Regions from separate parts of the Clostridium sp. BNL1100 genome, predicted to be linked through region 1. Evidence: riboswitches for the same ligand, from Rfam matches in the RefSeq annotation. Region 1 holds a riboswitch; the other holds the start of a gene.
The links. A riboswitch is a leader RNA that binds a small molecule or an ion and turns the genes downstream of it on or off. The one in region 1 is predicted to bind thiamine pyrophosphate.
Positions count from the first base shown of each region.

Region 2: another riboswitch for thiamine pyrophosphate. It lies ahead of thiT (energy-coupled thiamine transporter ThiT); the one in region 1 lies ahead of thiD (bifunctional hydroxymethylpyrimidine kinase/phosphomethylpyrimidine kinase).

Region 1 is NC_016791.1:2,670,259-2,686,639, forward strand. Features, by position in the region: gene CLO1100_RS11285 (response regulator) at 1-527, opposite strand, end outside; gene CLO1100_RS11290 (histidine kinase) at 532-2,307, opposite strand; gene CLO1100_RS11295 (substrate-binding domain-containing protein) at 2,310-3,371, opposite strand; gene mmsB (multiple monosaccharide ABC transporter permease) at 3,526-4,698, opposite strand; gene mmsA (multiple monosaccharide ABC transporter ATP-binding protein) at 4,698-6,233, opposite strand; gene chvE (multiple monosaccharide ABC transporter substrate-binding protein) at 6,380-7,510, opposite strand; gene CLO1100_RS11315 (glycosyltransferase) at 7,744-9,081, opposite strand; gene thiE (thiamine phosphate synthase) at 9,273-9,905, opposite strand; gene thiM (hydroxyethylthiazole kinase) at 9,895-10,716, opposite strand; gene thiC (phosphomethylpyrimidine synthase ThiC) at 10,732-12,042, opposite strand; gene thiD (bifunctional hydroxymethylpyrimidine kinase/phosphomethylpyrimidine kinase) at 12,039-12,851, opposite strand; TPP riboswitch at 12,967-13,066, opposite strand; TPP riboswitch at 13,138-13,235, opposite strand; gene CLO1100_RS11340 (tocopherol cyclase family protein) at 13,275-14,252, opposite strand; gene CLO1100_RS11345 (Fur family transcriptional regulator) at 14,390-14,830, opposite strand; gene feoB (ferrous iron transport protein B) at 15,020-16,381, opposite strand, start outside.
Region 2 is NC_016791.1:2,848,563-2,864,943, reverse strand. Features, by position in the region: gene CLO1100_RS12200 (recombinase family protein) at 1-1,520, shown strand, start outside; partial or broken gene CLO1100_RS12195 (sporulation stage IV protein A) at 1,508-1,792, shown strand; gene thiT (energy-coupled thiamine transporter ThiT) at 1,877-2,410, opposite strand; TPP riboswitch at 2,472-2,584, opposite strand; gene uvrA (excinuclease ABC subunit UvrA) at 2,791-5,622, shown strand; gene CLO1100_RS12180 (DUF47 family protein) at 5,892-6,515, shown strand; gene CLO1100_RS12175 (inorganic phosphate transporter) at 6,508-7,506, shown strand; gene CLO1100_RS12170 (ATP-dependent Clp protease ATP-binding subunit) at 7,827-10,178, shown strand; gene CLO1100_RS12165 (extracellular solute-binding protein) at 10,414-11,712, shown strand; gene CLO1100_RS12160 (sensor histidine kinase) at 11,759-13,642, shown strand; gene CLO1100_RS12155 (response regulator transcription factor) at 13,620-15,236, shown strand; gene CLO1100_RS12150 (extracellular solute-binding protein) at 15,562-16,381, shown strand, end outside.

The sequences.
Region 1 (16,381 bases):
ATTTTTGAAAGCTCAAGATAATTCAAGTCACTCTCTATATCGCCGATATAGCTGTTGCTTAATAAATCATTGAAGAGTTTTTCACGTAAGGCTTTCTTATTTTCTCTTAACTGCCTTCTCAGGTTTTCAACTTCTACGCGCTCGTTCCTCTCCCTTATAATTTCCTCGGAGAGTTTTTTTACAATATCTAACAGATCCTTGGACTTAAAGGGTTTAAGGATATAATCATTAACATTCAGCTTGACCGACTCCTTTGCATACTCAAACTCTGCGTATGCAGTAATAATTATACACTTGATACCCCGATTAAGGCTTTTTATCTCTCTGATAAGCTCAATGCCGTTCATTTCGGGCATTTGTATGTCAGTAATTACTATATCAATGTTATTTTTTCTGACAATATCAAGGGCCTCTATACCGTTTGCTGCTTGAAAAACCTCAACAAATCCGTGTTCTTTCCAATTTGTATTGTATATTATTTTGTTCCTTATCATTTCTTCATCTTCAACAACTAAAAGCCTGAACATACCCTCACCTACCTATCTGCGGAATATTTACCACTACTTTTGTACCTACAGATACCTTGCTTTGGTATTTTAAGCCGTACTCACTTCCAAAATTCAATTTTATGCGTTCATTTACATTTCTAATACCAAAATACATGTTCTGATCCTCAACCTCTTCTTCCCCCGCCATTATTCGGTTAAGCTGCTCAGTTTTTTCTTCGCCTATCCCTTCACCGTTATCTGAGATTTCAAATATAATCTGGTCATCCTTTAAATAGCCGTTTATAACTATAAGACCTTTTTTATCCAGATTTCTTATACCATGATATATAGAATTCTCAACAAGTGGCTGTAGTATTAACTTAACAGTTCTAAAATTGTAAATTTCATCATCTATCTCAAACAAATAGTCAAATTTGTAGGAAAATCTAAATTGCTGTATCATAAGATAGCTTCTGATGTGGTCAATTTCTTCCCTTATAAAAACAACTTCCCTTCCGTGGCTAAGGCTTGTTCTAAAGAACTTGCCCAGGGAATCAACAATATCTATAGCATCATCATTCCTATTCTGTTCAAGAAGTCCGATAATAGAATCAAGAGTATTGTAAACAAAATGTGGCTTAATAAGCTCCTGCATTGCCTTCATTTCCATAACTCTTATTTTCTGTTGATCGTCTTTGACTTTATCCATAAGCTCCCTTATCTGATTCATCATTTTATTAAAACTGCTTGCCAGCTGCCCTATTTCATCCCTGGTTCTTATATCCGCATAAATAGACAGATCATTTTCAGAAGCTTGTTTCATGATGCTCCTCAGCTTCCTCATTGGATTTGTCAGAACAGAGGTAAGATATATGGTAAGCAGTAAAATTATAATGATTATCAAGGTTATAAGCCAGAAAAATACCCCTCTTAGCGTACTGACTTCTCTGGTCATCTCAGCTTCAGGAGTAACTCCTATGATTTTCCACCCGGTAATGGCAGATGTCTTATAAGTAATGATATAATTTGTGTTGTTTATGCTGTCTACAAGGCTTCCATCTCTGCTATCCATAAGCTTAGGATTTTGAGTTATTATATTTGAAAATCCGTGCTTATCCGAGCTCTGTGGGGTAAATACCACTTCACCATCCTTTTCAAAGAAAACAAAACCTGTTTCACCCAGCTTAATATCACTACAGATTTTTTTCAGGAAATTAACGTCTATATCAATAGCCATAATTCCCATATCTCCTTTTACAGTGCGGTTCACTGCCTGACCGATGGAAAATACTTTTTTATTCAGAATATTCAAATGTGGCGGCTGTATAGCTACAACATCCTTTTTTTTGGTAACCAATTCGCGATATAACGGTTCAGTTGTTATATCTCCCCAGTACCTGCCGTAACAACTTATAGCACTTCCGGAGGGAGACATATATCTTATGTCAACCAAATCTGTTTTCATTTGTTTAAGACTGTCAAATGTTTCCCATATTCTTACTGTGTATTTTCTGTTTCCTTCTATATCCCCTGCTTCATTTAATTTTGAATATTGTTGAAAGTAATAATTGCTTCTTAACCGCATAATATTTTCAATATCACTGATGTAAGTTTCCAGATTTTTGTCAACTCTTTCTATTACCTGTTCCGAATAGCTTGATACATTTTTGTGGAGGTTTTGCAAATAAAGATGGTATGAAATAAGTCCAAAAATAAGAATAGGAATAAGACCCAAAGCCAGAAAACAAATGGTCATTTTGGATCTTATACTGTAAAAACTGAACTTTCTGAACAAACCGAAAAAAAAGTTGTCCTTCATAACTATTTTATCTCCCATCTTTGTTTTCCCTGAAGGAGTTTAGCAAAATTACTCTTATTACCCAGTTCAAGGCCTGTATCTATAAAACTTGAAGGAATCTTTTCACCCTTAATTGCTTTATACAGATTTTTTATACTCAACTCGCCCATCTTATTAAAATTCTGGCCCACCAAAGAATCCGCCAAACCCTTTTCAGCGGCTTCCAGTACCGGATAATAGGTATCTACAAGAATAGAAATTCCTCCATTTTTACACCATGCATGAAAACCTGGAAGTGATTCCGGCGGCGAAACAAAGGGCCATCCCCCCGTACTAAAAAATACATCCGGAGTATCCCCTGTCCTAATATGATTTTCAAGCATATCTCCTGCAATATTCACGTCATCATTGCAGTACAGGGTAGCTGTTATATTGAGTTGGATTCCTCCCTCACGAGCTGTTTCAAGAAAGCCATTGAGTCGCTTGTTCAGATTGTTGCTTTCTTTATCTGCTGTCATTATTAAAAGGTCTAGTGCCTGCTTGTCCTTTCCCTTTGCCTTTGCTTCTTTTATCAGAGCCTTTCCGCATGCTACTCCCGCCGCATAATTGTCGGTTCCGCAGTAAAAAAGCCTGTTGCTGTCAGGAGAATCCGAATCAAATGTGGCAACCTTTATACCAGCCTGGACAGCTTTGTCAATAACAGGCTTTATTTTACCGGGATCAATACAACTGATAACAATTCCGTCTACTCTGCGTCGTATAAGGCTCTCAACTATAGCAATCTGTACATTTGTATCAGACTGCATAGGTCCCTGCCATTCAACTTTAACACCCAATTCCCTTCCAACACGCTCACCTTGTTCAAGTGCATCAAGAAAAACAGGGTTATCCAACGATTTTGGAACCATTGCTATTATAATATCCTTTTTCTCAGAAACCTTCGAATTTTCTTCATAAGATGTGCTTGGCTTAGCTTCTTCGCCTTTTTTTTCATAGGTTGAACCGCCGCACCCCGGTAAAGCTATAAATAACGCCAATACCAAGTAAACGAGTTTGGTTTTATTGAAAAATCCGCCTTTATCCATTTTCAATCAAAACTCCTTAATTATATCAGTATTTGCCTTCACAGAATTATATCATTAAAGCCGACCCAAATATAAATAATAGGATTTCTACCGCCGCTAGTAAATAACACGGACAGTACGAAATCCTATTTTATATTTGTAAGCTTACCTCTTTTTATTTTGATTTTGATTTAGAAAGTACATCAAATGCAACTGCTACCAATAATACAAGACCTTTGATTGTCATCTGCATGTCACTACCTACTCCGAGTATCGACATACCGTTATTCAGAACACCCATAACCAGGGCACCAATAACACCCCCAACAACTGTTCCTATTCCGCCGTAAGCAGATGCTCCACCTATAAAGCAGGCTGCAATAGCATCAAGCTCAAAGTTAACTCCGGCTTGAGGAGAAGCTGCATTAAGTCGTGCAGTGAAGGTTATACCTGCAAGCGCAGCCAACACTGCCATATTTACATATGAGAAGAAAAGAACCTTGTTGGTATTTATACCTGACAGTTTTGCTGCTTTTTCATTTCCACCCATTGCATAAAGATAACGTCCTGGTACTGTCTTCATTGTAAATACTGAATATGCCAATATAAGAATACCAATTAATGCAAGGATTATTGGAATTCCCTTGTAAACAGCCAACCAGTAGGTGAAAACACCTATTGCAGCTACCACAAGAACTAATTGGATTATGAACAGATATCCCGGTGCAACTTCAAAATCATATTTTTTTCTTTCTGCTCTTTTCTTAACTTCAAGATAAATATATATAATTGAAACAATTACTCCTATGAATAGAGTTAACATGTTGAGTTTTGTACCAAATCCGTTAAATAGGTCAGGAATGTAACCTGCGCTAATATTAGTAAAGCTTTCAGGGAAAGGTGAAAGAGTCAACCCTTTAAGCATAGTTATTGTAAGACCCCTGAAAATAAGCATTCCAGCCAAGGTAACTATAAATGCAGGAATTCTTACATATGCAATCCAGAAACCCTGCCAAATTCCAATAATAAAACCAATTAACAAGCACAGTAAAACGGCAAGTCCAACATTCATTTTCATATTTATTACAAAAATACCCATGATGCCGCCAATGAAAGCACAAACGGAACCTACCGAAAGGTCTATGTTACCGCCGGTTAAAATACATAGGGTCATACCAACTGCAAGGATAAGAACATAGCTGTTTTGAAGTATCAAATTTGACACGTTCATCGGTAACAGAAGGACACCCTTTGTTGAAATCTGAAAAAATGCCATTATTACAACCAAGGCAATCAGCATGGCATACTGCCTTATGTTCTTTTTGAAAATATTTTTAATTGTTTCCATTACACTACCTCCCTGTTACTCTGCATAATGCATTTCATAATGCTTTCCTGTGATGCTTGACTCCTGTCAAGTTCTCCTACAATCCTTCCTTCATTCATGACATATACTCTATCACTCATGCCAAGTATTTCAGGAAGCTCTGATGATATGATTATGACTGACTTTCCTTCGTCTACCAATCTGTTTATTATGGTATATATTTCATATTTGGCTCCGACGTCGATACCTCTTGTAGGTTCATCCAGAATCAGCACATCCGGTTCAGTATATATCCATTTGCTTAAAACAACTTTTTGTTGATTTCCGCCTGATAAATTGCCGGTTTTTTGTAATATGCTAGGAGACTTAATGTTCATTTTTTTACGAAAATCCTCAGCAACACGGATTTCCTGATTCTCATCCACAAGCATATTTTTCTTGAGTTTTTGAATTCCTGAGAGAGATATATTATTTTTTATATCCTGAATAAGGATAAGACCCGCTGACTTTCTGTCCTCAGTTACATAAGCCAGTCCATTATCAATTGCTTGTTTTATATTGTGAAGCTCGATCTTTTTTCCGTCCTTAACAATCTCTCCGCTGATATTTTTACCATATGACTTTCCGAATACACTCATTGCCAGTTCGGTTCTTCCTGATCCCATTAACCCGGCAATACCTACTATTTCACCTTTTTTTACATTAAGGTTTACGTTCTTTATAACCTTTTTGCCTTCAATAGCAGGATCATAAACATTCCAGTTCTTAATTTCAAAATTTATATTACCGATTTTAGGTGTCCGTTTAGGAAACCTGTCAACCAGCTGACGTCCAACCATTCCCTTTATTATTCTGTCTTCAGTTAAATCCTCATCTTTTTGGATTGTCTCGATAGTTGCCCCGTCACGAAGAACAGTAATAGTGTCAGCTACCTCCAAAACCTCATTAAGCTTATGTGAAATTATAATGGAACTGATTCCTTCTGCTTTTAACTCAAGTATAAGTTTTAGAAGATTTTCTGAATCATCTTCGTTCAATGCAGCAGTCGGCTCATCCAATATAAGCAGTTTAACGTCCTTAGCAAGAGCTTTTGCAATTTCAACCAACTGTTGTTTACCTACACCAATTTCAGATATAAGTGTATATGGATCTTCCTTAAGACGTACTTTTTTCAGAAGTTCGGTTGCCTGAATATGTGTCTTGTTCCAGTTTATAAAACCGTACTTTGACCTTTCATTACGTAAGAATATATTTTCTCCTATGGAAAGATAAGGTTCTAAGGCTAATTCCTGATGAATAATAACGATACCCATCTTTTCACTATCTTTAATATTACTAAAAATACATTCCTGTCCGTCAAAAATTATATCTCCTGCGTAAGTGCCATGGGGATAAATTCCACTTAGTACATTCATCAATGTGGATTTTCCCGCTCCATTCTCTCCAACAAGTGCGTGGATTTCCCCTTTTCGCACTTTGAAATTAACGTTGTCAAGGGCTCTTACTCCGGGAAAAAGCTTTGTAATATTTCTCATTTCAAGTATAAACTCTGCCATTTCCTCATCTCCCTTTACTTTGTATTCGGCTTGCATATATGAAAGCTTATCAAGCCTTGACATATGCAAACCGAACACATCCATGTCCGGTTTGCATAATGTAATTAGTTTGCTTAATTAAATTATCTGCATATTCCTATTATTTATTACTTCAGATCAGCTTCCTTGTAATAACCACTGTCAACAAGAATTTGCTTGTAGTTGTCTTTGTCAGCGTATACAGGATCACAGAGGAATGAAGGAACAACTTTGCTTCCGTTGTCATAAGTCTTAGTGTCGTTAACAGGAGCTTCTTTTCCCTGTAACAGAGCATCAACCATTTCAACAACCTTTGATGCAAGAGTTCTTGTATCCTTGAATATTGACATTGACTGTTGTCCGTTAATCATTGCTATAACGTTTGGCTTATCGCAGTCCTGTCCGGTAATAATCGGATATGGCTTGTCACTGCTGCCGAAACCTGCATTTTTGAGAGATGCAACAATACCGATTGCAAGGCTGTCATTTGGTGAAAGAACTGCGTCAAGTTTCTTACCGCCTGCATAATTAGCTGTGATCAGATTATCCATTCTTGCTTGTGCTTTTGCAGAATCCCAACCTTGGATTGCGATTTTTGCAAAATCTTTCTGACCGCTTGTTACAACAAGCTTACCGCTTTCTATATATGGTTTCAAAATACTATATGCACCGTCGAAGAAGTAATTTGCATTATTATCATCAGGTGATCCACCAAAAAGTTCAATATTGAATGGTCCTTTTCCATCTTTAAGGCCCAATTTTGTTTCAATATATTGACCTTGAATCACACCAACCTTGAAATTATCAAATGTTGCATAATAGTCTACGTTTGGACTCTTCATGATAAGTCTGTCATAAGCTATTACTTTTACTCCGTTATCTGCTGCTTTTTTCAAAACGTCAGTGAGAGCTGAACCGTCAATTGCTGCAATAACAACAACTTTACTGCCCTTAACAATCATGTTTTCGATCTGCTGAATCTGAGTGTTTACATCATTGTTAGCATACTGAAGATCAACCTTGTAGCCTTTTCCTTCAAGTTCCTTCTTCATGTTGGCACCATCTTGGTTCCAACGCTGTAATGACTGAGTAGGCATTGCTACACCGATTAATTGTCCGCTGGCAGCTGTATCTGTAGCTTTTGCAGAATCAGTTGATGCTGCTGATGAAGATGCGGAAGTATCAGTTGAAGTTCCACAAGCTGCAAGCATACCTACTGAGAGGACAGCTACCAAAATCAAAGCGATTACCTTTTTCATGTCTTTATTCCTCCTGAAAAATATTTTACCCTTCCGACGTATATTAGAAGTAAGTTCCGGGAACAATAAGTATGTCGGTCAAGTTTTATACTGTTATATTAATCTTTTGAGGAATCTAAATAAATGTGATTTTTTTTATAATCCTTTGATTTTTTTAGAAAATTTTTAGTAATTATAGACAAAGACAGACAGAAAATTAATTTGTTTACTATAAATTTTGTACAAAAATAATCTCATTTCCATACTCTTCGAAGCTTAAGGGTTTCCTGAATATATCCCCAAACAGAAATAGGACTCATTAACATCTGATAAAATAAAACATATAAAACGAATCCCATAACATTTTTTCTTACACGCAGATTTAAAGATTTAAAAACACCCTTTTGATAGGTGTACAATACAAAATTCTGAAATAATGCAAGTGGTATTACAAAAAGAGTCGCCGGGCCCACAATCCAAAAATGCCCAAAAAAGGCCAGTACCAACCCCGGTAGCCAGCAAAACGTATACACAAAATCCATGAACGGCATGAATAAGTTGCAACCCGTAAGATATCTCCCATAATATACTGGCTGGGACCAAGGCTTGAATAGCTTCAAGGCTTCAACCATTCCTCTGGCCCACCTGCTTCTTTGTCTGAAAAAATGCTTCAAAGAAGTAGGAACATCTGTAAATGCAACTGCCAACGGCTCAAAATAAACCCTGCAATTATTTTTTAAAAAACTCCAGGTCAAAACTATATCCTCTCCTATTGCATCAGGCCAGCCACCCACTTGCCTAATCAGCTTAGTCTTGTACAATGAAAAAGCTCCCTGTGCTACCAATGTGCTTTGAAACAACCCCTGCAATCTTTTAATACTGGCAATTCCTAAAAAATAGTCCCATTCCTGAATTCTTGCCAGCATTTTCCCACGGCTGTTCCTGACAAGAACTGTTCCTGCAACAGCGCATACGTCGTCAGATGAACTTTCCATACGGGCAACAATATTCCTTAAAGCAGATTTATGCAGCAATGTATCTGCATCAAGCGTCAACACATATTCTGTCTCTACATGTTCCAGTGCAGCATTTAAAGCGAAGTTTTTCCCGGGAGTACTCTCATGAATTACGGTCAGATTGAGCTTCATTTTTTCTCCTGCTTTTATTGCAGCTTCAGCTGTTTTGTCCTTTGAATTATTATCTATTACTATTATCCTTATTTCTCCCTCATAATCCTGTGCTGCTACATATTTTACAGTATTTTCAACACTTTTTTCCTCGTTATAACACGCAATCAGTATGGTTACGGGGACTTTGGGCGTAGAATTTTTAACTTCCGGCTGCCTGTCCAATAAGAGGCTTGATACCATGAATGCATTCATATATCCGGGGATATATGCTATACCGGCAATTACCAGTATGGAGATTGGCAAAGTTATGTAATGTGATAAATCAATAATCCATGGTATGGAAAAATAGATGGATAAAGCCATCCAAATTAGTCCTACAATCATGCTTATTATAAACTTGTTTTTTACAGGGATATAAATTTTTTTCTTAGTCTTTACCCTGGTTGTCATCATCCGCTTCATTGATTTGCTCCGTTGAATGTCATAAATTAATTTACATAATAATACCATTGACGAATTTATTAAGTCAACTAACGTTAATTTAGTTTTACCAAACAAAGACATTGATTATGCTATTGGCAATTTTTAATCAAAAAAGCACAAAAAAATACCCCAAATCCTTCCTTTATCCGTTAAGATTTGAGGTATTTTTTTTAAGCTTTTTTCCCAAATATTTCAAGCATTTTTTCAGCAGATAATTTTATATCCTTTTGTGCAATAATAGCCGATACTACAGCAATCCCGTCTATTCCCGTATTTTTCAGTTCAACTGCATTCTGTGCATTTATTCCGCCTATCCCTACTATAGGAATTGATACTTCTTTTAAAATTTTCATGAGAGTCTCTTTGGACACTGACTTTGCATCTGTTTTTGTGCTTGTAGAAAACAAGGCACCCACCCCGATATAGTCAGCCCCGTCTCTTTGAGCCTCTATTGCCTTCTCAACAGACCCTGCCGATACACCGAGTATTCTGTCTTTACCTATAATTTTCCGCACAACAACAGCCGGCAGATCACTCTGCCCTACATGAACTCCGTCAGCTCCTATTGCCAAAGCGATATCAACTCTGTCATTTATAATAAGCGGTACCTTATAGTTGTCTGTTATTGCTTTAACTTTAAGTGCAGTTTGGTAAAATTCCCGGGAAGAAGCTGTTTTTTCACGTAACTGAACCAAAGTACAGCCTCCCATTATTGCCTGCTCTACTGCTTCTTCCAGTGTTTTGGTACTCATGAGGTCACGGTCGGTTACAAGATAAAGGGTATAATCAATTTTAGAGTTCATTTATTATTGCCTTCTCTCCGAAAATATTTTCATCCATCTTACTAATGGAATCAATTATTGCAATATGATAGCTTCCCGTTCCTTTATGTCCTGCTGCTTCATAGGCAATCTCTCCCGCTATTCCCATTACTGTCACTCCTGCAACAGCAGCTTTGAAATAATCTCTTTCTGCACCACAGAAGGAGCCAACCAAGGCAGTAGTCATGCAGCCAGTTCCCGTGACATTTGACAGCATTTTATGTCCGTTGGAGATAGTCACAACGTTTTTGCCATCTGAAACTACATCAACGGCTCCGGTTACGGCTACAATACAACCAAGCTTTGCAGCGGCTTTTTTTGCAACGGCCGTGGAGTCATTGGATTCAATATCAGTTTCTGATGCATCAACACCTTTTGTTGTGGCATTAAGCCCTGCTATATAAGATACCTCAGACAAATTTCCTCGCAAAACACTTATTTTCACTTTATCCAGAATAGTTCTTGTGACTTCATTTCTGAACGTCGAGGCCCCTGCACCGACAGGATCAAATATTACGGGAATACCCTTCTCATTTGCTTTTTTACCTGATAAAATCATTGATTCCACAGTTCTTTTGTTTAATGTCCCTATATTTATTACAAGTGCGGAAGAAATGGAAGTGATATCCGCAGCCTCATTAATATCATCTGCCATAATTGGGGAGGCCCCTATTGCCAGAATTACATTTGCACAATCATTTACGGTTACATAATTTGTAATATTGTGAATAAGTGGCTTTTTGCTTCTGACTTCAGCAATTAAGCTTGCTATTTTCTTTGTATAATCATTCATAGTTGGTCTCCTTTACTATTTCTCTGTTACAAACTCGACCTTTTCACCGGCTAAGATCTTATTTGTAGTCCTCATAGCACACATTTTTCCGCACATTGAACAGGTATGTTTGTCAGTGGGAGGTGTACTTTCAAAATATGCTCTTGCCTTATCTTCGTCAATAGCATACGAGAACATTTCTTCCCAGTCAATTCTGCGTCTGGCATCGCTCATTTTGTTATCAATTTCACGTGCATTGGGTATTCCCTTAGCAATATCGGCGGCATGGGCAGCGATTTTTGAAGCAACAATTCCTTCTTTTACATCCGAAAGGTCTGGCAATCTTAAATGCTCTGCTGGAGTTACATAACACAAGAAATCTGCACCATTAGCAGCAGCAATTGCTCCGCCAATTGCCGAAGTAATATGGTCATAGCCCGGTGCTATGTCAGTTACGAGAGGCCCCAGTACATAGAAAGGTGCTCCATGACAAAGTCTTTTCTGAATAGTCATATTGGCGGCTATTTCATTCATAGCCATATGTCCCGGCCCTTCAACCATTACCTGTACATCCTTTTCCCATGCACGTTTGGTCAGGTTGCCCAGCTCTATAAGTTCACTTAATTGTCCGGCATCTGAACTGTCGTTGATACTGCCGGGCCTCAGTGCATCTCCGAGACTTATTGTTACATCATATTCCCTGAGAATTTCAAGGAAATCATCATAATATTCATAAAAAGGATTTTCATTGCCGGTCATCTCCATCCATGCAAAAAGAAGGGAACCTCCTCTTGAAACAATATTGGTAAGTCTTTTTGAGCGTTTGAAGCACTCAACAGCACGTTTATTTATTCCTGCATGAATTGTCATAAAGTCCACGCCTTCTGCAGCGTGAGCCTCAACAACTTTAAAAAAGTCTGAAGCCTTAATATCCATCAAGTCCTTTTCAAGGTAGCCTATGGCATCATACATGGGAACTGTTCCTATCATGGCAGGAGAACGCTTAATAAGCTCTTTACGGAAGGTGTTTGTCTTTCCGTAATTACTAAGGTCCATTATGGCTTCAACGCCAAATTTGATTGACATATCAACCTTTTCCATTTCTTTTGTATAATCAGGACAGTCTCCTGATATACCCAGGTTTACATTGATTTTTGTTCTAAGTCCTTGGCCTATTCCCTCAGGACTTAGGGACCTGTGGTTTATATTTGCCGGAATGGCTATTTTCCCCTCACCTACAAGCTCCCGCAGGTTGTTTTCGTCAATTGACTCCTTCTGTGCAACAATCATCATTTCATTTGTAATAATACCTTTTTTTGCCGCTTCCATCTGTGTTTTATAATTCATAGCAACCTCCAATTATCCAATCCGTTTTTGTAAACTCCATATAAATGATGTGTGGGGCCATGCCCCTTTCCGATTTCAAGTGAATGTTCAATTGCCATTGTGACGTATGCTTTTGCTTTTTCAACCGCTATTGGAAAAGACAGTCCCAAGGCAAGGTTCGAGGCTATGGCAGAAGAAAATGTACACCCTGTTCCGTGGGTATTTTTTGTCTGAATTCTTTTAGTTGAATATATGTAAAATTCTCTTCCGTCAAAAAGTATGTCTTCCGCATCTCCATTCAAATGTCCGCCTTTTATCAGAACATTTCCTGCACCCATTTGGTATATGCTAACAGCTGCCTTTTTCATATCCTCTGAGGTAGTTATCTCCATTCCGGTTATTGCCTCCGCCTCGGGAATATTGGGGGTTAGTATGCCCGCCAGAGGTATCAATCTTTTTTTAAAAAACTCCAAAGCGTCTTCTTTCATCAGGGCGTGACCGCCTTTTGCAATCATTACAGGGTCAATAACAACGTTTATAGGCTTATACTGTTCCAATTTTTCAGCAACTGCTTCCATACACTTCCTGCCTGACAGCATACCTATTTTTACAGCGTCGGGTGTTATGTCTTCAAAAACTGCATCCATCTGCTTTTTAAGCATATCAGGAGTTATATCCTGGATATCAATAACCCTGCACGTATTCTCTGCTACCACCGATACAATAACACTCATTCCATAAACTCCATGAGCAGCAAAGGTTTTCAAATCTGCCTGAACTCCTGCTCCTCCACTGCAGTCAGATCCTGCAATAGTTAATACTTTTTTCAATAATTGCTACACCTCCTTAATGTAACAGGGGTATTTGTTCCGCTTGGCCTTTGGCAAAGTAAAAGACACATAAAAAAGATGCCTTCCAACAGGAAAGCACCTTTAACCTATACAATAAGTAATCGTATTTGCTTCCCTACACCGGTATTAGCCGACAGGTTCCAAGGGTCAGGTTTTACCTTCTCAACCAAAAATTGGTCCCCCCACAATCTCTAATATAAAATTTTACAATAAAAAACGCCCACCTTTGTAAGGTGAGCGGCATTTATCAAAATCTTTCTAAAATTTCTGATAATATTTTGCTTCCCTACACCGGTGTTAACCGACAGGTTCCAAGGGTCAGGTTTTACCTTCTCAACCAAAATGGTTCCCCCGCAACTGGTACTATTGAATTTTATCATAATATAGTAAATGGGTAAAGAACTAATTTACCTTTTCAAATTGTCTGAAGTCTCCTGCCAGCTCTAGTCCCGTATTATTACCGGAATCTGAAAAAATTATATTACCGCTTTTATCTTGTAAAATAACGTCTACCTGAGAAGTTATGCTTTCAGTTATATCTATATCCATAATGCCGTTTTTTGGTGCTTTTAGAACTCCGCCCCTTGATACGGAAGCTTTTAGTAAAAGTGTATTCTTGGAATCTTCCACAACAATTTCAAGAATGTTATTTATATAAGATAGATTTTTAATTTTAGCTCCGGTATAAGTGGCAAATCTAAAAAAGTTGTCTCCAAACTTTAAAAATGAAATCAAACCGTCAAAACTTGATGTCAGCCATGGTATGGCTGCAATTGAAAACATAAGGCAAGTGTTTTCCGATTTAAAATGATTACACTGAAGCCAAATCCATGACTTTGGAAAAGAGGTTCCCCAATCCTTTTCAAGATATCCGTAACCTCCCATAAAATCCGTATCCCTCCCGTTAATATTTAAAAATCCTTCAATTCCGCAATGTATGTTTACAATTCCATGGTAACATTCCATAAAAGGTATAAAAGAAAAAGGCCCCATAATGCCGGGGTTAAATATGGTCTTGGGAAACGGAACCACCTCTGTATAACCTATTTTACCTTTTAAATTAAAGTCCCCATCCTGTATATTAACTGAAAAACCATTTCTGTCAAAGTGATTGTCTTTTATTGAAATATCAAATTCTTTTACAGAATATGAAAAGTCACTGATTGGGAACCTTTTATACAGTGTTTTCCCCGAAACCGCATCAATTACCTGTATAAAAGCATGCTTGTCACTTTTGGTTTTTGACACACCAGGAATAACCGCATAAATATTTTTAGCATATTTATCAATTATTTTGAAATACCATCCCTCAAAATAACCTCTATGCCTATACCTTCCCTGATATATTTCCGGGTTGAAAATTCTGTTGATTAAATACATAAAGAAACACTCCGTTATTTATATATAACGAAGTGTTCCCATTATTTAAGCGATATATTATTTCTTTATAAATCCGGCAATATCATTTATAACATATTGAGGAATATATTCCATTAACATAATATAAGTTATATAATTTATTCCCTGCATTTTTTACATAATCCATAGAACTGTACTCTGTGGTCTTTTACCAGAAAGCCGTTCTTTCTAAGAATTTCTTCCTCCAGATTATCCAGTAAGTCTTCCTCAACTTCCGAAACACACCCGCAGGAACTGCAAATAAGATGATGATGTCTGTGATCCTCATTGGGTTTGACCAGCTCATACCTGCTAAAACCGTCATCAAAATCAAGTTTATGAACAAGATTGAGCTTATCCAACAAAACCATAGTTCTGTACACTGTTGCAAGGCCAATTTCAGGATGCTTGGCTTTAACCATATTGAACAGCTCCTCCGTACTTACATGTTGTCCTGAACACTGAACCAATGTATCAAGGATTGCCGCTCTTTGCCCTGTAAATTTATATCCGCATTCCTTTAATTTTTCTTTTAAAAAGCCGCTGTCGCCAGTATTCAAAAGGTAGTCCTCCTTCAACTATTTTTGCAGGTTTTCCACAATGAACATCCTTTACAATTTTCACATCCCCGCTTTTCTATAAATATTTTACCACATCTTGGGCACTTTGTATTTTCTTTTTTCTCTGAATTATATTCAAACTGGTAATTACACTGGCTGCACACAACTAACATAATTCATGCCTCCTTGTTAGACTATCAATTGAGCCAGAACTCCTCCTACCAAAAATGCTATAGCAAAGCTTCCAAGCCAGATTGCAGTTGCCTCTGCCTTTGATCTTTCCTTAAATATCATAATAATTGAAGCTACACATGGTACAAACAACGTAATAGTAATAAGTGCCACCAGCATTTGCGGATTTGTCAGTACCATGTGACTTAGTCCTGCTGCGCCAAAGTCTCTTCTGATAATTCCCATTATGAAAACTACAGATGCCTGTTCAGGCAGCTTAAGCCATTGAACCGTCAAAGGTGATATGGCATTTTCGATTATTCCAAGGAGACCTGTGTACTGTAATACCGTTATTAAAACCGCACCAAGAGCAAATATCGGTGTAGCCTCAATAAGGAAGGCTTTTGCCTTTACAAATGTCTTTTTCATAACATTCTTAAACTGAGGCATCCTTATTTGCGGTAAGTCTATAAATAACTGCGTAGATTCTCCCGGCAGGATTTTGTTCATTAGAACTCCTGAAATGCCGAATATTAAAATTAATAATAGGGTATAAGCTATTATATATTTCATTCCCAAAGGGGTCAGCAATCCTATGATTACACCAAACTGTGCTGAGCATGGAATCGTCAGTCCCAATAGAAACGTAGCAATTACACGCTCTCTTCTTGACCCTAAAAGACGGGTTGTCATTGTAGCCATGGTTATACAGCCGAATCCCAATATAAGAGGTATTATTGCCCTTCCGTTAAGGCCAACCTTTGAAAGGGTTTTGTCTGAAAGTACTGCGATTCTGGGCAAGAAGCCGGAATCCTCAAGAATTGACATAAGCATGTAAAACCCTATAGTCAAAGGCAGCAGCAGTCCTAATATATAAATTACTGTCATTGTTAATAATCCGTAATCGCCTATCAATAAACTTCCGATAAAGGAGTTTTTAGGGATAAAACTTAAAATTGATTCAATAAAAGGTTTATAATAGCCCTCCATCACTGTTCCTTCTGTAAAATCAACAACTGTTTGTGCTACAAAAACTCCTATGAACCAGAACATACCTACCATTATTGCAAGCAGCATTGGTATACCTGTAATAGGCTTTAACAGCAGTCTTCCAATGGTAGTTCCCAAACTTGTTCCATTATATGAATCAGAAAGAACGCTTTCCAGAATTTTGTCTACTCTTTGACGCCTATTTTTATAAATCTCTTCCCGTTTTCCCGCAGTAGGCAAATCCTTTCTTTCCGAAAGAACCTCATCATCTTCCAAAAGCATCAAAGCTTCTGCTTCGGTTATTTCGTTTAGGTCATAATTATTCAAAAGCTCCTGAACACCTTCAGTTTTTATGCCAACTCCGGCATTGGCTATCTTTTGCTTAATTTC
Region 2 (16,381 bases), 180 kb from region 1:
ACCAGATAGAGTACTATTCGGATTTTATTAAAAGAAATCAGAAGTGGTCATACGTAGACGGATATATTGATGAAGGCATAAGTGGTACAAGTGTAAATAAAAGAGAATCGTTCCTTAAAATGATTTCAGACGCTAAACTCAAAAAATTTGATTTTATTATTACAAAAGAGATTTCCAGATTTTCAAGAAACACCTTAGATAGTATAAAGTATACTCAGGAATTGCTGTCATATGGGGTGGGGGTTCTTTTTCAGTCTGACAATATCAATACCTTAATGCCCGATGCTGAGTTGAGGTTGACAATTATGTCCAGTATAGCTCAGGATGAGGTCAGAAAAATATCTGAGAGAGTGAAATTCGGTTTTAAAAGAGCCATTGAAAAAGGAGTAGTACTTGGAAATAATAAAATATGGGGGTACAAAAAAGATAGTGGTAAACTTATAATCGATGAAAAGGAAGCTGAAATAGTAAGACTGATATTTGATATGTACGCTACACAAAATATGGGGATAAGAGGGATAAGTGCCAAGCTTGACAATATGGGAATAAAAAATAATAGAGGTAATCCGTTTTCTTTTTCTACTATTAAGAGTATTCTCACAAATCCCAAATATATGGGATATTATTGCGGAAATAAAACACACAAATTAGATTATAAGCTTCATGATAGAAAGTATCTGGATCAGACTGAATGGGTTATGTATAAAGATGAAGATACAGTCCCTCCAATTGTACCTGAAGAAATATGGCAAAAGGCAAATTATATCTTAAAAGGCAGAAGTGAAAAGCAATCGGCAGAAGATAAGACAAGCTACCAAAACAAGTACGCCTACAGCGGAAAAATAATTTGTACAGAGCATAATGTTCCATATTACAGAACACTTTATCGTTACAGTTCAGGGAATAAAGAAGTATGGCAATGTAAAAGGTACGTTGAGAAGGGTAAAGAGGGTTGTACTTCTCCATCCATATATACATCTGAGTTGGATATGATAATAAAGAAAGCATATGATGAGATAATAGTTAACCGTTCAGAAATTATACATGAAATGGTTACGATGTATTCAAACCTTGGAGCTCAATCCAAGATAAAAGAAGATATTGCCAAGGTTAAGACGGAGATTGACCAAATACTTAAAATGAAAGACAAGCTTTTGGAGTTAAGTATAAACGGAAGACTGTCTGATGACGAGTTTGAAAGAAGAAACAATAGGTTCAATGAGGATATTGATAAACTGAGTATAAGGTTAAAGGAACTGGATGAGGACGAATTGAAAAACAAAGAAATAAGTTATTCAGTTGAAATCTTACGAAAAATAATTGCGAAGGAAATTAATTATGATGATGGACTGGATAATAAATTAATAGAGTCATTACTAGAAAAGATTGAAGTATATAAGACAGACAAGAAAAACGAAATAGATTTGAAAGTATACTTTAAAGTATTGACAAAACCCTTTGATTATAAGATATTACGGGACCGAAAGAGTACTTCTGTTTGTTCCTCACAATACATATGATAAGGGCTGATATTGAAACAGAAATAGCACCTTTGGTCGGAACCGAAAAGCAATCTGAAGAGTTGGTTTCATACTTGCTAAAAGAATTTGAAAACGATACCGGCAAATTATGGGAGTCAAACATATTCGGAAAGTCTCTCCATGAACTCGTTAATGAGGGATTGCAGAACAAGCTTTTCAGAATGCCGGAGGACGCACAGCTCAAACTTCAGGAAACCTTGCAGAAAATAATAAATGAGGGCAGCGGCGGATTGATATGTATTATACTGTAGCTCACATTAAACATAAATAACAAAAAAAGATGATTCAATATAAAGAATCATCTTTTTTGGCGTATAAACATTTATACAAGCAGGTTAAATAAGACTCTGCCTGTTAATATATTTTCCTAACGGTTTATAAAGAGCACACAAAATAACAGATGTTATTATAAACTCCGGCAACATGTACTGACCGTTATAAATAAGAGAATAAAGGAAAATGTTCATTCCCTCGGGAGCATATGTATACCAAAGAATGATCCCGGAAAGAAAGTGAAACGCAAATCTGCCCAGCATTGCCAAAGCAGTACTTGAAATTATAGCAAATAAATTCTTTTTAAATATTCCGGCAAGGCCAAGGCAGCCGAAAGCAAAAATATAGTCAAGAAATATACCCAGGGGATGATAAGAAAATTTAGTTCCAAGAGCAAATTGTAGAAAACCGTAAACAAGTCCCACAAGAATACCGCGCTTTGTACCCCAACGAATTGCAAAAATAATTATTGGCACCATACTTCCCAGTGTTACAGAGCCTCCATAGGGCATTTCATATTTAATAAAACTGAGAATCTGTGCAAGAGCAATTAAAACCCCTGCTTCCACCAATATCCTGGTAGACATTTTTTCCATAATAGTATCTATTCCTTTCCCCAACGAAATATAAAAAATGCCATACCTGATCGAAAGCGCAGAGTATGACAAAATAAAATTCCTACGCTGGCATTATCCAGATCAGGTACATGGGTTTTAAGTAAAACATACTTATCTCAGCCGAATTATTTTCCAGCTCCCCGTTAATATTCAATTTTTTAACCAAAGTGATTATAGCAGATAGTTAAACAACTATCAACCTTTAAATTTACTCGTAGGTTTTTATAAAATATTGGCAAACAACGAACAAATGTTTGCATTTGTCTTATAATTTGATATAATAATAAAAGTGGTGAAAATATTAAGGATATAATTAGCGATATAGTTAAAATATAACATTTATGAAAAAGGTGTTTTAAATGATAAGGGATAATATTTTTATAAAAGGTGCACGTGAGCATAACTTAAAAAATGTAGATGTTGAGATACCAAGAGATAAATTTGTTGTTATAACAGGGTTGAGCGGTTCAGGTAAGTCTTCTCTTGCCTTTGATACAATTTACGCTGAAGGTCAGAGAAGGTATGTTGAATCACTCTCATCTTACGCAAGGCAGTTTCTTGGTCAGATGGACAAGCCGGACGTAGACTATATTGACGGTTTGTCTCCGGCAATATCAATCGATCAAAAGACAACCAGCAGAAACCCCAGGTCTACCGTAGGAACTGTAACAGAAATTCACGATTACCTCAGGCTTTTGTACTCGAGGATAGGAATTCCCCATTGTCCGAAGTGTGGCAAGGAGATTGCACAGCAAACTGTTGACCAGATGGTAGACCAGATAATATCTTTTGAAGAAGGAACCAGGATACAGTTGCTTGCTCCTGTGGTAAGAGGCAGAAAAGGGGAATACCATAAGCTTATAGAGGATGCTAAAAAAGATGGTTTTGTTAGGCTGCGTGTCGACGGGCAAATAGTAGATATAAATGATGAGATTAAATTAGATAAAAACAAAAAGCATAATATTGAAATAGTTGTTGACAGACTTGTAGTACGTGGAGATATACAGAAAAGACTTGTTGATTCATTGGAAACAGTGCTTCGCTTAAGCGGTGGTATAGTTATTGTAGATGTAATCGGTAAAGAAGAGATACTGTTCAGTCAGAACTTTGCATGCAGTGATTGCGGAATCAGTATAGAAGAACTTGTACCAAGGATGTTTTCATTTAACAATCCGTTTGGAGCATGCCAGACATGTACCGGATTAGGGAATCTTCTAAAGGTAGACCCTGAGCTTGTCATACCTGATAGATCATTGTCACTTACGAATGGTGCAATTAATGTTACAGGCTGGAATATTGAGAGTGAGGATGCATATACCAGGATGATATTCAACGCCCTGGCAAAACATTACAAATTTGAACTGGATACACCGTTTAATAAGCTTCCCGGAGAAGTAGTAGATATAGTACTTTACGGAACAAAAGGCGAAAAAATAAAAGTAGATTACGAAAGAGAATATGGTAAAGGATCTTATATGGCAACATTCGAAGGAATTATCAATTCCATTGAACGCCGTTACCATGAAACCCAGTCAGAAAGCATGAAGCAGTATTATGAACAGTTTATGAGCAACAACCCGTGTCCGGATTGTAAAGGTGCAAGATTAAAACCAGAAAGTCTTGCGGTTACAGTCGGAGGTAAAAATATACATGAAGTATCTTATATGTCTGTGGCTGATACAAAAGAATTCTTTGACAACATTGAGCTAAGTGAAAGAGATAAGATGATAGCAAACCAGATTTTGAAAGAGATTGCGGCCAGAATAGGCTTCCTCGTTGACGTTGGTCTGGACTATCTTACACTTTCAAGACCTGCTGGTACTTTATCCGGGGGAGAGGCACAGAGAATAAGGCTTGCTACTCAGATAGGTTCTGGCTTGATGGGAGTACTTTATATTCTGGATGAGCCCAGTATAGGACTGCATCAAAGAGATAATGAAAAGCTCCTGAAAACCTTAAACAGACTTAGGAACCTTGGAAATACGCTTATTGTTGTAGAACATGACGAAGATACCATGCATGCAGCAGACCATATCATTGACATGGGCCCCGGAGCAGGAATCCACGGCGGCCATGTTGTTGCTAAGGGAACACTGGACGAAATACTAAAATGTGAGGATTCCCTAACAGGACAATATCTCAGCGGACGCAAAAAGATAGAAGTTCCCCAAGGCAGAAGAAAACCAAATGGAAAATGGCTTGAAATTGTAGGGGCAAAGCAGAATAATCTGAAAAACATAAATGCCAAGATTCCACTTGGGGTATTGACATCAGTTACAGGTGTTTCGGGGTCCGGAAAAAGCACATTAATTAACGAAATACTGTATAACAGCCTTGCAAACCAGTTATACAGAGCCAAAGCCAAACCGGGCAATCATGAAACAATAAAAGGTTTAAAAAATATTGACAAGGTTATAAATATTGACCAATCACCAATCGGAAGAACTCCAAGATCAAATCCGGCAACCTATACAGGAGTATTTGATCTTATAAGGGATGTGTATGCTTCCACCAATGAAGCAAAGATGAAGGGATATAAAAACGGACGATTCAGCTTTAATATAAAAGGCGGTAGGTGTGAAGCCTGCAGTGGAGATGGAATTATAAAGATTGAAATGCATTTTCTTCCTGACGTATATGTTCCTTGTGAGGTTTGTAAGGGAAAAAGGTATAACCGGGAGACTCTGGAGGTTAAGTACAAAGGTAAAAGTATATCAGATGTGCTTAACATGACTATAGAAGATGCACTGGAATTCTTTAAGAATATCCCCAAAATACAAAGAAAATTGCAAACATTGTATGATGTAGGATTGGGATATGTCAAGGTTGGTCAGCCTTCTACAACTTTGTCGGGAGGTGAAGCTCAAAGAGTAAAGCTTGCTACAGAGTTATCAAAGAGAAGTACGGGAAATACGCTGTATATATTGGATGAGCCTACAACCGGACTTCATGTAGCTGATGTTCACAGATTGATAGATATTCTTCACAGACTGGTAGATACAGGTAATTCAATAGTAGTTATTGAACACAACCTTGATGTTATAAAGACTTCTGATTATATAATTGATCTGGGGCCTGAGGGTGGTAACAAAGGAGGTACCATTATAGCACAGGGTACTCCTGAAGAAATTGCAAAAGTAAAAGAATCATATACAGGACAATATCTTAGCAAAATTATAGAAAGTAAGTAATTTCAGTGATAACTAAGTATTTCCAAAAGATAGGTACTTTGACGTACTTATCTTTGGAAATATTTTTATTATTACCCAAAAGTACAAGCTTGTCTATCAAAAATAATATAATAAAATATGTAAAATAATAAATTACATTATCTATAGAACTGTAGTAAATACTAAGAAGGTTTGTTAATTCTGTGTTAACTTTGTTGTAAAAAATTTTACATTGCTATATAATTAAATAGTAAAAATGTTATATTTTGTCGAAAGAAGGTAATTTATAAATGTTTAGAATTACACCTAAGGAAGAGAAATTTTTTGACTATTTTATTGAGACATGTGAGATTATTTGCAAAGCAGCATCACTTCTTGAGGATTTAACTACAAACTATGTAAATGTTAATGAAAAGATCTCAACTATAGAAGGAACTGAGCATGCATGCGATAGTAATGTCCATAAAATTCTAAATGAGCTTAACCAATCTTTTATTACCCCGATTGACCGTGAAGATATTTTCACAATAGCAAAAGAACTGGATAACATTACAGATGATATTGAAACTGCTGCGCATAGGTTTAGCATGTATAACGTTAAGTCTGTAAAACCCGAAGCTGTTACCATGACAAAGTTGATTGTCAGAGCAACAAGCGAGCTGAAAAATGTAATGATTGAAATGAAAAATATGAAGAAGAGCAAACAGCTCCAGAACAAAATAATTGAAGTAAACAATGTTGAGGATGAAGCTGATACTATTTTCAGAGATGCAATGGCAAACCTGTTTATAACTGAGCATGACGCAGTAGAAGTTATAAAGTGGAAAGAAATATTTGAACTTCTTGAAAATACCATAGATGCTTGTGAGGACGTTGCGAATATAGTAGAAGGGGTTGTTATGAAAAATGCTTAGTGTTTCATTAGTAGTAGTTGTTGTACTGGCACTAGGATTTGATTTTATAAACGGATTCCACGATACCGCAAATTCTATCGCTACTTCAGTTTCAACAAGAGTTTTGTCACCCCGTCAGGCCATTTTAATGTCTGCAGTACTTAATTTTATAGGTGCATTAATGAGCAGTAAGGTAGCTCATACTATTACTAACGGCCTGGTTGATAGTACCATGATTAAGGTACAATATGTAATTATAGCAACTTTAATAGCTTCAATTATATGGGATTTGATTACATGGTATTTTGGTATACCAAGTAGTTCATCACATGCGTTGATAGGTGCTCTTGTAGGTTCATCAATAGCATATTCAGGTGGGTTAAGCATAGTAAAATGGCAAGGTATACTGGACAAGGTTGTTATACCATTAATTACGTCCCCGGTAATAGGTTTTGTAATTGGTTTTGTGTTTATGTCATTTCTATACAAGATACTCCGTCCTTTTTCTCAAAGGTTCGTAAATAAATGGTTCTCTAAATTACAAATAGTTTCAGCAGCATTTATGGCATATTCTCACGGAAATAATGATGCTCAGAAGTCAATGGGAATAATAACACTGGCATTAATAGGTGCAAATTTAAATAATGGCCATACAGGAGTTCAGCCTTGGGTTATGTTGGCATGTGCTGTCTCAATGGCACTTGGTACGTCAATAGGCGGATGGAAAATTATTAAAACAATAGGTGTTAACATGATCAGGCTTCAGCCAATTGGCGGTTTTGCAGCTGAAACAGGGGCAGCAATTGTTATTGAAACAATGACACACTTCGGAGCACCTGTAAGTACAACACATGTTATATCAACATCAATAATGGGTGTTGGAGCTTCAAAAAGGTTATCTGCTGTAAAATGGGCACTGGCAAGAAATATAGTATATGCTTGGATATTTACAATTCCTGTATCAGCAATAATTGGAGCATTTATAACAACTATATTTAAATTCTTTGCTTAATAATTATTAAAAACGTACTTATTTCTAAATAGAAATGGTTACAATTACACATTAATAAACCTGAATTAGAGTCGTATAGATTAGATATTAGGACTATAATTCAGGTTTATTCGTCTTTTAGAATATGAACTACTTATATAAGACAAAAATCAAAAAAATAAAAGCAAATCGGTTAGACCTCGAAATGTACTTGTGTTATACTAGTAAAAACTAATATAGATAAAAAAGAAGATTAAATAATAAATTGTTGGACATTTATGGAAATAATATAGTATATATATTGGAAGGAATATACTGGAATTAAAAGAAGAGGTGATTAAATGATAAAATGTTCCATTTGTAATAAAAATATTGCAGTTGTGTTTGTAACAAAAATTATAGACGGGAAGCAAATTCAGGAAGGCTTATGTGTAAGCTGTGCAAAGAAGCAGAATTTACAGCCCATAGATCAATTACTGTCGCAAACTGGTATGACAGAATATGAGCTTGATAATATAAGCAAACAAGTAGGAGATATGCTTGAAGAGATGGACGGGTCTGAAATAATGGAAGCAATGCAGGTAGACCCTGAAAACATTAATCAGGCAAATCCTTTTTTTAGTATATTGAATAAGGCATTTCCAAAGGCAAATGATTCAAATGATATTGAAGCAAATAATTCAAAAAGCCTTCAGCCCATGGGGCAGGATAAAGACGGGGATGAAAAGGATAAAAATTCTACTAAAACAAAAGCTCAGGATAAAAAGACTGTTAAAAAGAAAAAATATCTTGAAATGTATGGTACTAATCTTATTGACAAGGCTAAAGAAGGAAGTATTGATAAGATTATAGGCAGAACCCGTGAAATTGAAAGAGTTATTCAGATTTTAAACAGAAGGACTAAAAACAATCCTGTTTTAATAGGAGAACCCGGTGTAGGTAAAACTGCTATTGCAGAAGGACTGGCATTAAGGATTGCTGAAAAAACAGTTCCTGCAAAAATACAGAGTTCTGAGGTTTATCTTTTAGATATGACCAGTGTTGTTGCAGGAACACAGTTCAGAGGACAGTTTGAAAGCAGGATGAAGGGGATAATCGAAGAAGCCAAATCATTCGGAAATATAATTCTTGTAATCGATGAACTTCATAATATAATGGGTGCCGGCGAGGCTGAAGGTGCAATGAATGCCGCAAACATTTTGAAGCCTGCATTATCCAGAGGTGAAATTCAGGTAATTGGAGCTACAACTCTGAATGAATATAGAAAGCATATAGAAAAAGATACTGCTTTGGAGAGGAGATTCCAACCTATAATTGTTGATGAACCATCCATTGAAGAAAGTATAGAAATTTTAAAAGGTATCAAACACTACTATGAACAATATCACAGGGTTAAAATAAGTGACGAGATAGTAAAGGCTGCAGTAAATTATTCTGAAAGGTATATAACCGACAGACTTTTGCCTGACAAAGCCATAGATGTAATAGATGAAGCAGGCTCAAGAGCTAACCTGAATAATACAAAATTGGCTGAGCTTGAGTCATACAAGGAAGAACTGAAAAGGGTTCAAGAAGAGAAAGAATTTGCGGTTTCAGCGGATTCAATAGAAGACTACCAGAAGGCAGCAGATTTAAAGGTCTATGAGTGTAAGCTTAATGAGCTTATTAAAGATATAGAGGATACCAGTAAAGATGTTGAACTTACCATGGAAGATATAGCAGCAGTAATAGAAGCGTGGACTAAAATTCCTATTCAAAGGCTCACCGAGGGTGAAGCCGAAAAACTAATAAGCCTGGAAACACGTATCCATCAAAGGGTAATAGGACAGGAAAAAGCTGTAGAAGGAGTAGCAAAAGCAATAAGAAGAAGCAGGTCTGGGTTTAAAAAGAAGAAAAAACCATCATCCTTTATTTTTGTAGGGCCAACAGGCGTTGGTAAAACCGAGCTTGTACGAGCACTTTCAACTGAACTGTTTGGAAGTGAGGAAGCACTGATAAGGCTTGATATGTCTGAATACATGGAAAAGCATACAGTTTCCAAGTTAATTGGTTCACCTCCGGGATATGTTGGATATGATGATGCAGGTCAATTAACAGAAAAAGTAAGGAGAAGACCATATTCAGTAATACTTTTGGATGAAATTGAAAAAGCTCATCCGGACGTATTCAATATGCTGCTTCAAATTCTTGAAGACGGAAGATTGACAGATAGTCACGGTAAGACTGTAAACTTTGAGAATACTATTATTATCATGACATCAAATGCAGGAACTAATTTTAAATCCGGTGGCATAGGTTTTTCAAACAATACCTATACTGCCCTTGAAAGCAAAGTACGAGATGTAATAAAAGAAACTTTCAGGCCGGAATTTCTCAATAGAATAGATGAGATAATTGTATTTACTGAACTTGGAAAAGAGGAATTAAAGAAAATAATCGATCTGATGCTGGAAGAAGTTTACCAAGAAGCCGGTGAAAAGGATATCAGAGTAAATGTTTCCGATAAGGTTAAAGAATTCATATTGGAAAAAGGCTATGATCCTAAGTTTGGCGCCAGACCTTTGAGAAGAACAGTACAGAACTATATAGAGGATCGCCTTTCAGAAGAGTTCTTAAAAGGTACAATAAAAGAAGGTTCTCTTGTAGGGGTAGACTTAGATGAAAATAATGAAGTAACATTAAAAATTGTCTAGCATTTTATTATTATAAATAGCAGCAGGAATCCAACTCTTGCTGCTATTTTAATGTTGATAAATTATGTTGCAGTAAGTCATTATTTAATTGTAATATATTGCAATATATGCCTAATAGTATTTATAATTGTATATGGTATAAAAAAATTTAGGATTCTCCTGAATGATTGTGTTATCCTCGTTCTTAATAGTAGACAAAAAATGGCTATATAAAATAAGAATTGGAGTGAAACAAATGCAACACTCAAAAAAACTTTTATGTTTAGTACTATTTACATTAGTCAGTATTATATCAGTTTCCTGTGGTAGTGATAAATCGTATGTTTCAGACGCTCGTAACAGTAAAATTAATCACACTGAAACCAGTACAATAAGTTTAATGACAAGTTGGGGCGGTGTTGACAGCAAAGCCGGATGTTTGACCGATTTGCTGGACAAATTTGAAAATGAAAATCCTACTATAAAAGTTTCCAATCAATCTATTTTTGGAGATGAATATTTGCCTACTCTTAAAACGAGGTTTGCGTCAGGTAACGAACCCGATGTTTTTGGTTTATGGCCGTGCTCGGATATAAAATATATGATCAGGGCAAACAAGCTTGCTGACCTTACGGACATGCTCAGGAAGGACAGTGAATGGATGGAAAGCTTCAAGGGAAACTACTTTGATTTGACTACCTACAATAACAGGATATTTGGAATACCTTTTGAGCTTGTATTTGAAGGGATGTTTATCAATAAGGATTTATTTCAGCAATTTGGTGTAAAAATACCTCAAAATTATCAGGAGCTTAAAAATGCAATAAATATATTTAATAAGCACAACATAACCCCTATAGCCTATAACGCTACCGCCGAAGGCTCATATATATATCAGAATATGATTGCCAGCCTCGGAGGAAACGAAGGAGTAGAAAAGTTTATAGTTAATAATAAGATAAATAAATGCTACATAGATGCAATGAAATATATGAAAGAACTATATGAAATGCATGCATTTCCGGATGATTTAATATCTATTACCAGCGAAGAAAGAAACAATCTTTTTATAAAGAAACAGGCAGCCATGATAGTTCAGGGGTCATGGTTTGCAGCATACTTTGGTAAATTTGATAAAACTGTTGAAATGATACCGTTTCCGTCTATGGGAAATGGAAGTAGTAAAATACCTGCAGGTTTAGGTGGGGGAACCTTTTACATAAGTAAAAGTGCATGGAGCGCACCAGAAGGTAAAGAAAACACGGTAAAACTTATGAAGTTCCTCACGTCAAAGGACACATCAGACTATTTATACAAGGAAGCCGGCTTATTCAGTACATTAAACATATCAATGGAGACCCCCTATAACGCATTGGCAAAACAAAGTATCGGTGTTTATGAAAAAACTCCAGAACAGAATCGGTGTGCCATTCCTGATCATGTAATAGATAGAAGCACATGGGAAAAGGTTATTGTTAAGGAGTTTCCAAATTATCTTGATAATAAAATCTCTGCGGAAGAAATATGGGAAAAAGCTTTGAATAGATTGCAATGATTTATAGCATTTTGTTAATTACTCGTGCTTAGGATATGGTGGAATAATGATAAATAAAATTACTTCAAGCATGTTTTCTAAAATACTTAGAAGCTCACAATTTTACAAAAACATATCAATAAAAAAGAAATTACTGCTTGTAGTAAACCTACAAATTTTAATACCTCTTATATTTGTAGGGTTTTTTGCTTATAAGAGTTCAGAAGAAATTATTAATAGCAAATCTCTATCGTACTCTAATGATGTACTTAGCTCTATCGGATTAAGACTACAAGATACGGTAACAAATTTGACCAACATATCCGGTGACATAAGTATGGATAAAAATATATATGACGCTTTAATCAGCTATGATACAGGTAATAACAATAATAATTTAACGGAGATGGGCATTCATGAAATAGATTCTCAGTTAACAAACCTATTTATAACGGTAAAAGGCAATAGACCTGAAATTAATTCTATTTGCATAGTAACTGACAGCGGTTTAGTACTACCGAGACGTTATCCAAGTACTGACTCGGAGCTAAGGTCAGTAGTAAACAGAGAATACTCCCGAATGAGTGAAAAGGCTGATGAAGTTACCAGAAAAGCAGCCTGGTTCTTTGAAACGTCCTCAGGAGTTGTCAAGAATGCTTATTTAGTAAAAAAGGTATACAACAGGGATGATTATACGGAAATAGGAATGTTGGTAGTCCAAATAAAAATGGATTCTTTGAAGGATGTTTTAAAGGGACTGGAATCTGAGGTCATGCAAAATACTACAATTCTTTCACCAAATAGTGATATAATTGTATCAAAGAATAAATCGGCATTGGAAAGGTATAAATCCATAATAAAGGATACACCGTATGATGAGGATTCTTTTATAGATCAGGAAAATAATATTTTTGTTGCTTATACATATTTAAAAGATAATATTAATTGGAGAATAGTTACATTTGTTCCTTTAAATGAATTATATTCAGATGTAAATATATTGAGAAACAGGATAATTATGCTCTGTCTTGCATCAATTATAATATTGTCTGTAGTCAGCATTTATATGTCATTTGATATGATAAAACCAATCAACAGGTTGGTAAAGGCAATGAAAAATATGAACATAAACAATATACCGGAAAGTTATATTGAGGTTGACAGAAGTGACGAACTTGGCTTCCTGCATAAGACCTTCAATAATATGGCTAAAGAGATTGACCATCTGGTTACATGGATTTACAGGGAACAGATTACTCGTAAAGAGGCTGAGCTGAAAGCATTACAGTCGCAAATAAACCCCCATTTTCTCTTTAATACACTGGAATCAATAAACTGGATGGCACAGTTAAATAACGTACCTGAGATAAGCGATATAGTAACGGACCTTTCTGCACTGCTTGAAGCCAGTATTGGAAGGGATGACAGGCTTATTCCCATAGAAGAGGAGTTTATGTATATAGATAAATACATATCTCTCTTAAAACGCAGATTTGAAGATAAAATAACACTTAAAAAAGAAATTGACCCTCAGGTTCTGTATATAAAGATTCCAAGACTTCTTATACAGCCATTAATCGAAAATGCTGTCTATCATGGAGTGGAAAACAGCAGAGAAAAAGGTGTCATTATGCTGAATGCCAGAATACAGGAAGATTTAATAGTATTAGAGGTAATTGACAACGGCAACGGAATTTCGAAAGATGATCTTATAAAGTTAAATAAGAGCCTTGAAATGGATAATGACACATATTTTAAATCTCTTAGAGAGAAGAAAAACAAGAGTATCGGAATTGATAATGTAAATAGAAGAATAAAACTCTTCTACGGTGAAAAATACGGTATCAAAATAGAGAGCAGTGTTAACATATTTACTAAAGTAACGGTTTCTTTACCGCTTCAAACATTCAATACTAAGGAGAGTTATTATGTACAAGGTTCTAATAATTGATGATGAATCTATAATACGAAAAGGCATCAAGAACATTATTAATTGGAAACAGCTTGATTGCGAGGTTTGTGCAGATGCCTGTGACGGTATCGAAGGAATTGATCTAATAAAAAAATATCTGCCGGAAGTAATTATAACAGATATACGTATGCCTGGAATGGACGGTTTGGAAATGATCAAGCAGGTAAAGGAAATTGTTCCAAACACAAAAATAATAATACTAACGGGGTACAGGGATTTTGACTATGTACAGAAAGCTATTAAATGCGGAGCATTTGATTTTCTTCTTAAACCCTCAAAAATTGAAGAACTGACTTCTGTACTGACAAAGGCAGTTAATGAATTAAATGAACAAAAGAACAAGCACAATGAGATTGAGCGGTTCAGGATGCTTTTTGAACAAAATATTCCCGTACTCAGAGAAAAACTTCTTTATGATATTATATACGGACTCAATACAAGTGAAAATGAAATATACGAAAAAATGAAGCTCTTTGATATATCAATACGAAATTTTGTTTTGGTTGTAATGGAAAACGACTACAACGATAAATCAAACAGTTCGTTGTATGATAAACACCTTTACCAATTCGGTATTGTAAAATCCTTTGAAGAAATATTTGCAGAGAATTATGAAGTTTTAAGCATTATGCTCAACAGTAACAGAGTAGGCTTTATAATACAGAAATCTGATAACTTACCTTTGGATATTGAGAAGGTAAGTGAAAAATGTGCCTATCTACAAGAGGTTATAAATAGCGGATTCGGTTTTACTGTTACAATAGCCGTCAGTTCAAACGGAAAAGAAGCTCTGGAACTTCCGGACAAACTAAAGGAATGTCTGGGTTCATTAGAATATAAGAGCTATATGGGAGAAAATTCTATAATTCAGTATAGTGATTTAAACTCATTTTTTAGATATGAAGACTATTCTATACTGGACAAGTATCAAAAACAACTTATTGAAAATATAAAATCGGGAAATGACCTTGGAGTAAGGGAAAATACAAAGCTTATATCTGATTATCTGACAAATAACAATATAAATATACACTATATGCGAAATTTTTATTATACAACATTGTCTTCAATAAATAACATTAGAATATCAGTTTCATCGGTGGATACGGACAAAAAGTATTCAGAAGGTGAGGATATAGCAAGTCTGATAAAGCTCATAGAAAAGACCGATAAAGCAGAAGAACTTAACTCTCTGCTGGAAGAAGTATCCATAAAAATAGCATCCAAGGTAAACAGTTTTAATAATAAAAGTATAAAACTTATATTACGCAAAGCAATAGATTATATACAAGACCATTACAATGAGCAGGTAACTCTTAACGAAGTAGCAGAAAATATATACGTCAGTACCTTCTATATCAGCAGGATGTTCAAAAAAGAGTTGGGTAAAAGTTTTGTAGATTATCTTAATGATGTCAGGATTGATAAAGCAAAGGAACTTCTAAAGGATGTAAGGTATAAGACCTATGAAGTAGCAGAAAAGGTTGGTATTTCTGACCCGCACTATTTTTCAAAGCTATTTAAAAAGTATTCAGGAATGACACCCTCTGAATACAGAGATAGTTTATTTTGATTCTATGATGGCTAACATGGTGTTCAATATTGACTTTTAATGGAAATAATTGCACGTAACCATGTTGTAGCAATGGACAAAATTTGACCTGTAATTTTAAAAAATAAAGAAAATCGTCAAAAAAGGCACATAATTGTAAGAATATGTGTCTTTTTTAGTGCAATTTCTTGCCATACCTATATAGTCAAAATATTAAAACATAAAGCAACATTATCTATTTAGAATGAAAGTCTATTTTTATAGAATTAATGTTGCAAAGTGCTTTAATAGCACTAATGTAAGCATTTCAATATGAAATTGCTAAAACAAAAAGGAGGATTTTAAAATGTTTAAAAAGGTAATAGCTTCTGTTTTAACAGGTGTTATGGTGCTTGGTATGGCTGCCTGCGGAAACACTGAGTCAGGTGACAGCACTTCTTCTGCATCAAGTTCAGCAGCTAGCACTAGCTCAGTAGCAGCTACTTCTTCACCAGCTGCTACATCAACAGACTTTACAAAGGCTTCTGGTACAATAGTAATGTGGAACTGGGAAAATAAGGATCAGCTTAAGACAGCAATAGCTGATTTCAATACCAGATATCCAAATGTAAAGGTTGAATCAGTACCGGTTGCAAGTGCAGACTATGTTAAGAAAATACAGACTGCAGTAGCAGCAAAGACAGCTTTACCAGATGTAATAAGAGGAGAAGTTGGTTTCAGAGGAACTCTCTTTGACATGGATATTTGTCAAGATCTTTCACAGGCTCCATTCAACTTCGATAAGTCCAAACTGGCTGACAAAGCATTGCCACTCGTTACAGATAGCAAGGGACAGGTATTAGGAGCTCTTACACAGTTCAACCCATCAGGTATCGCTTACAGAAGAAGCATGACAAAGGCATTATTCAATACTGATGATCCTAAAGCATTGGCAGACAAGTTTAAGACTTGGGATGATGTAATCGCTGCATTTAAGGATGCTAAGATAGATGGCAAGAAGGTTTACGCATTCAGATCTGTAAGAGATATATTCCATATAGTTGACGGATATAATCCTCAAAACCCAATTCAAGATGGAACAATCAAATTTAACGAAGTTTATCTTCCTACTTTCCAGGTTATAGAAAAGATGTGGAAAGCAGGCGTTATCAACAAATACGATATGT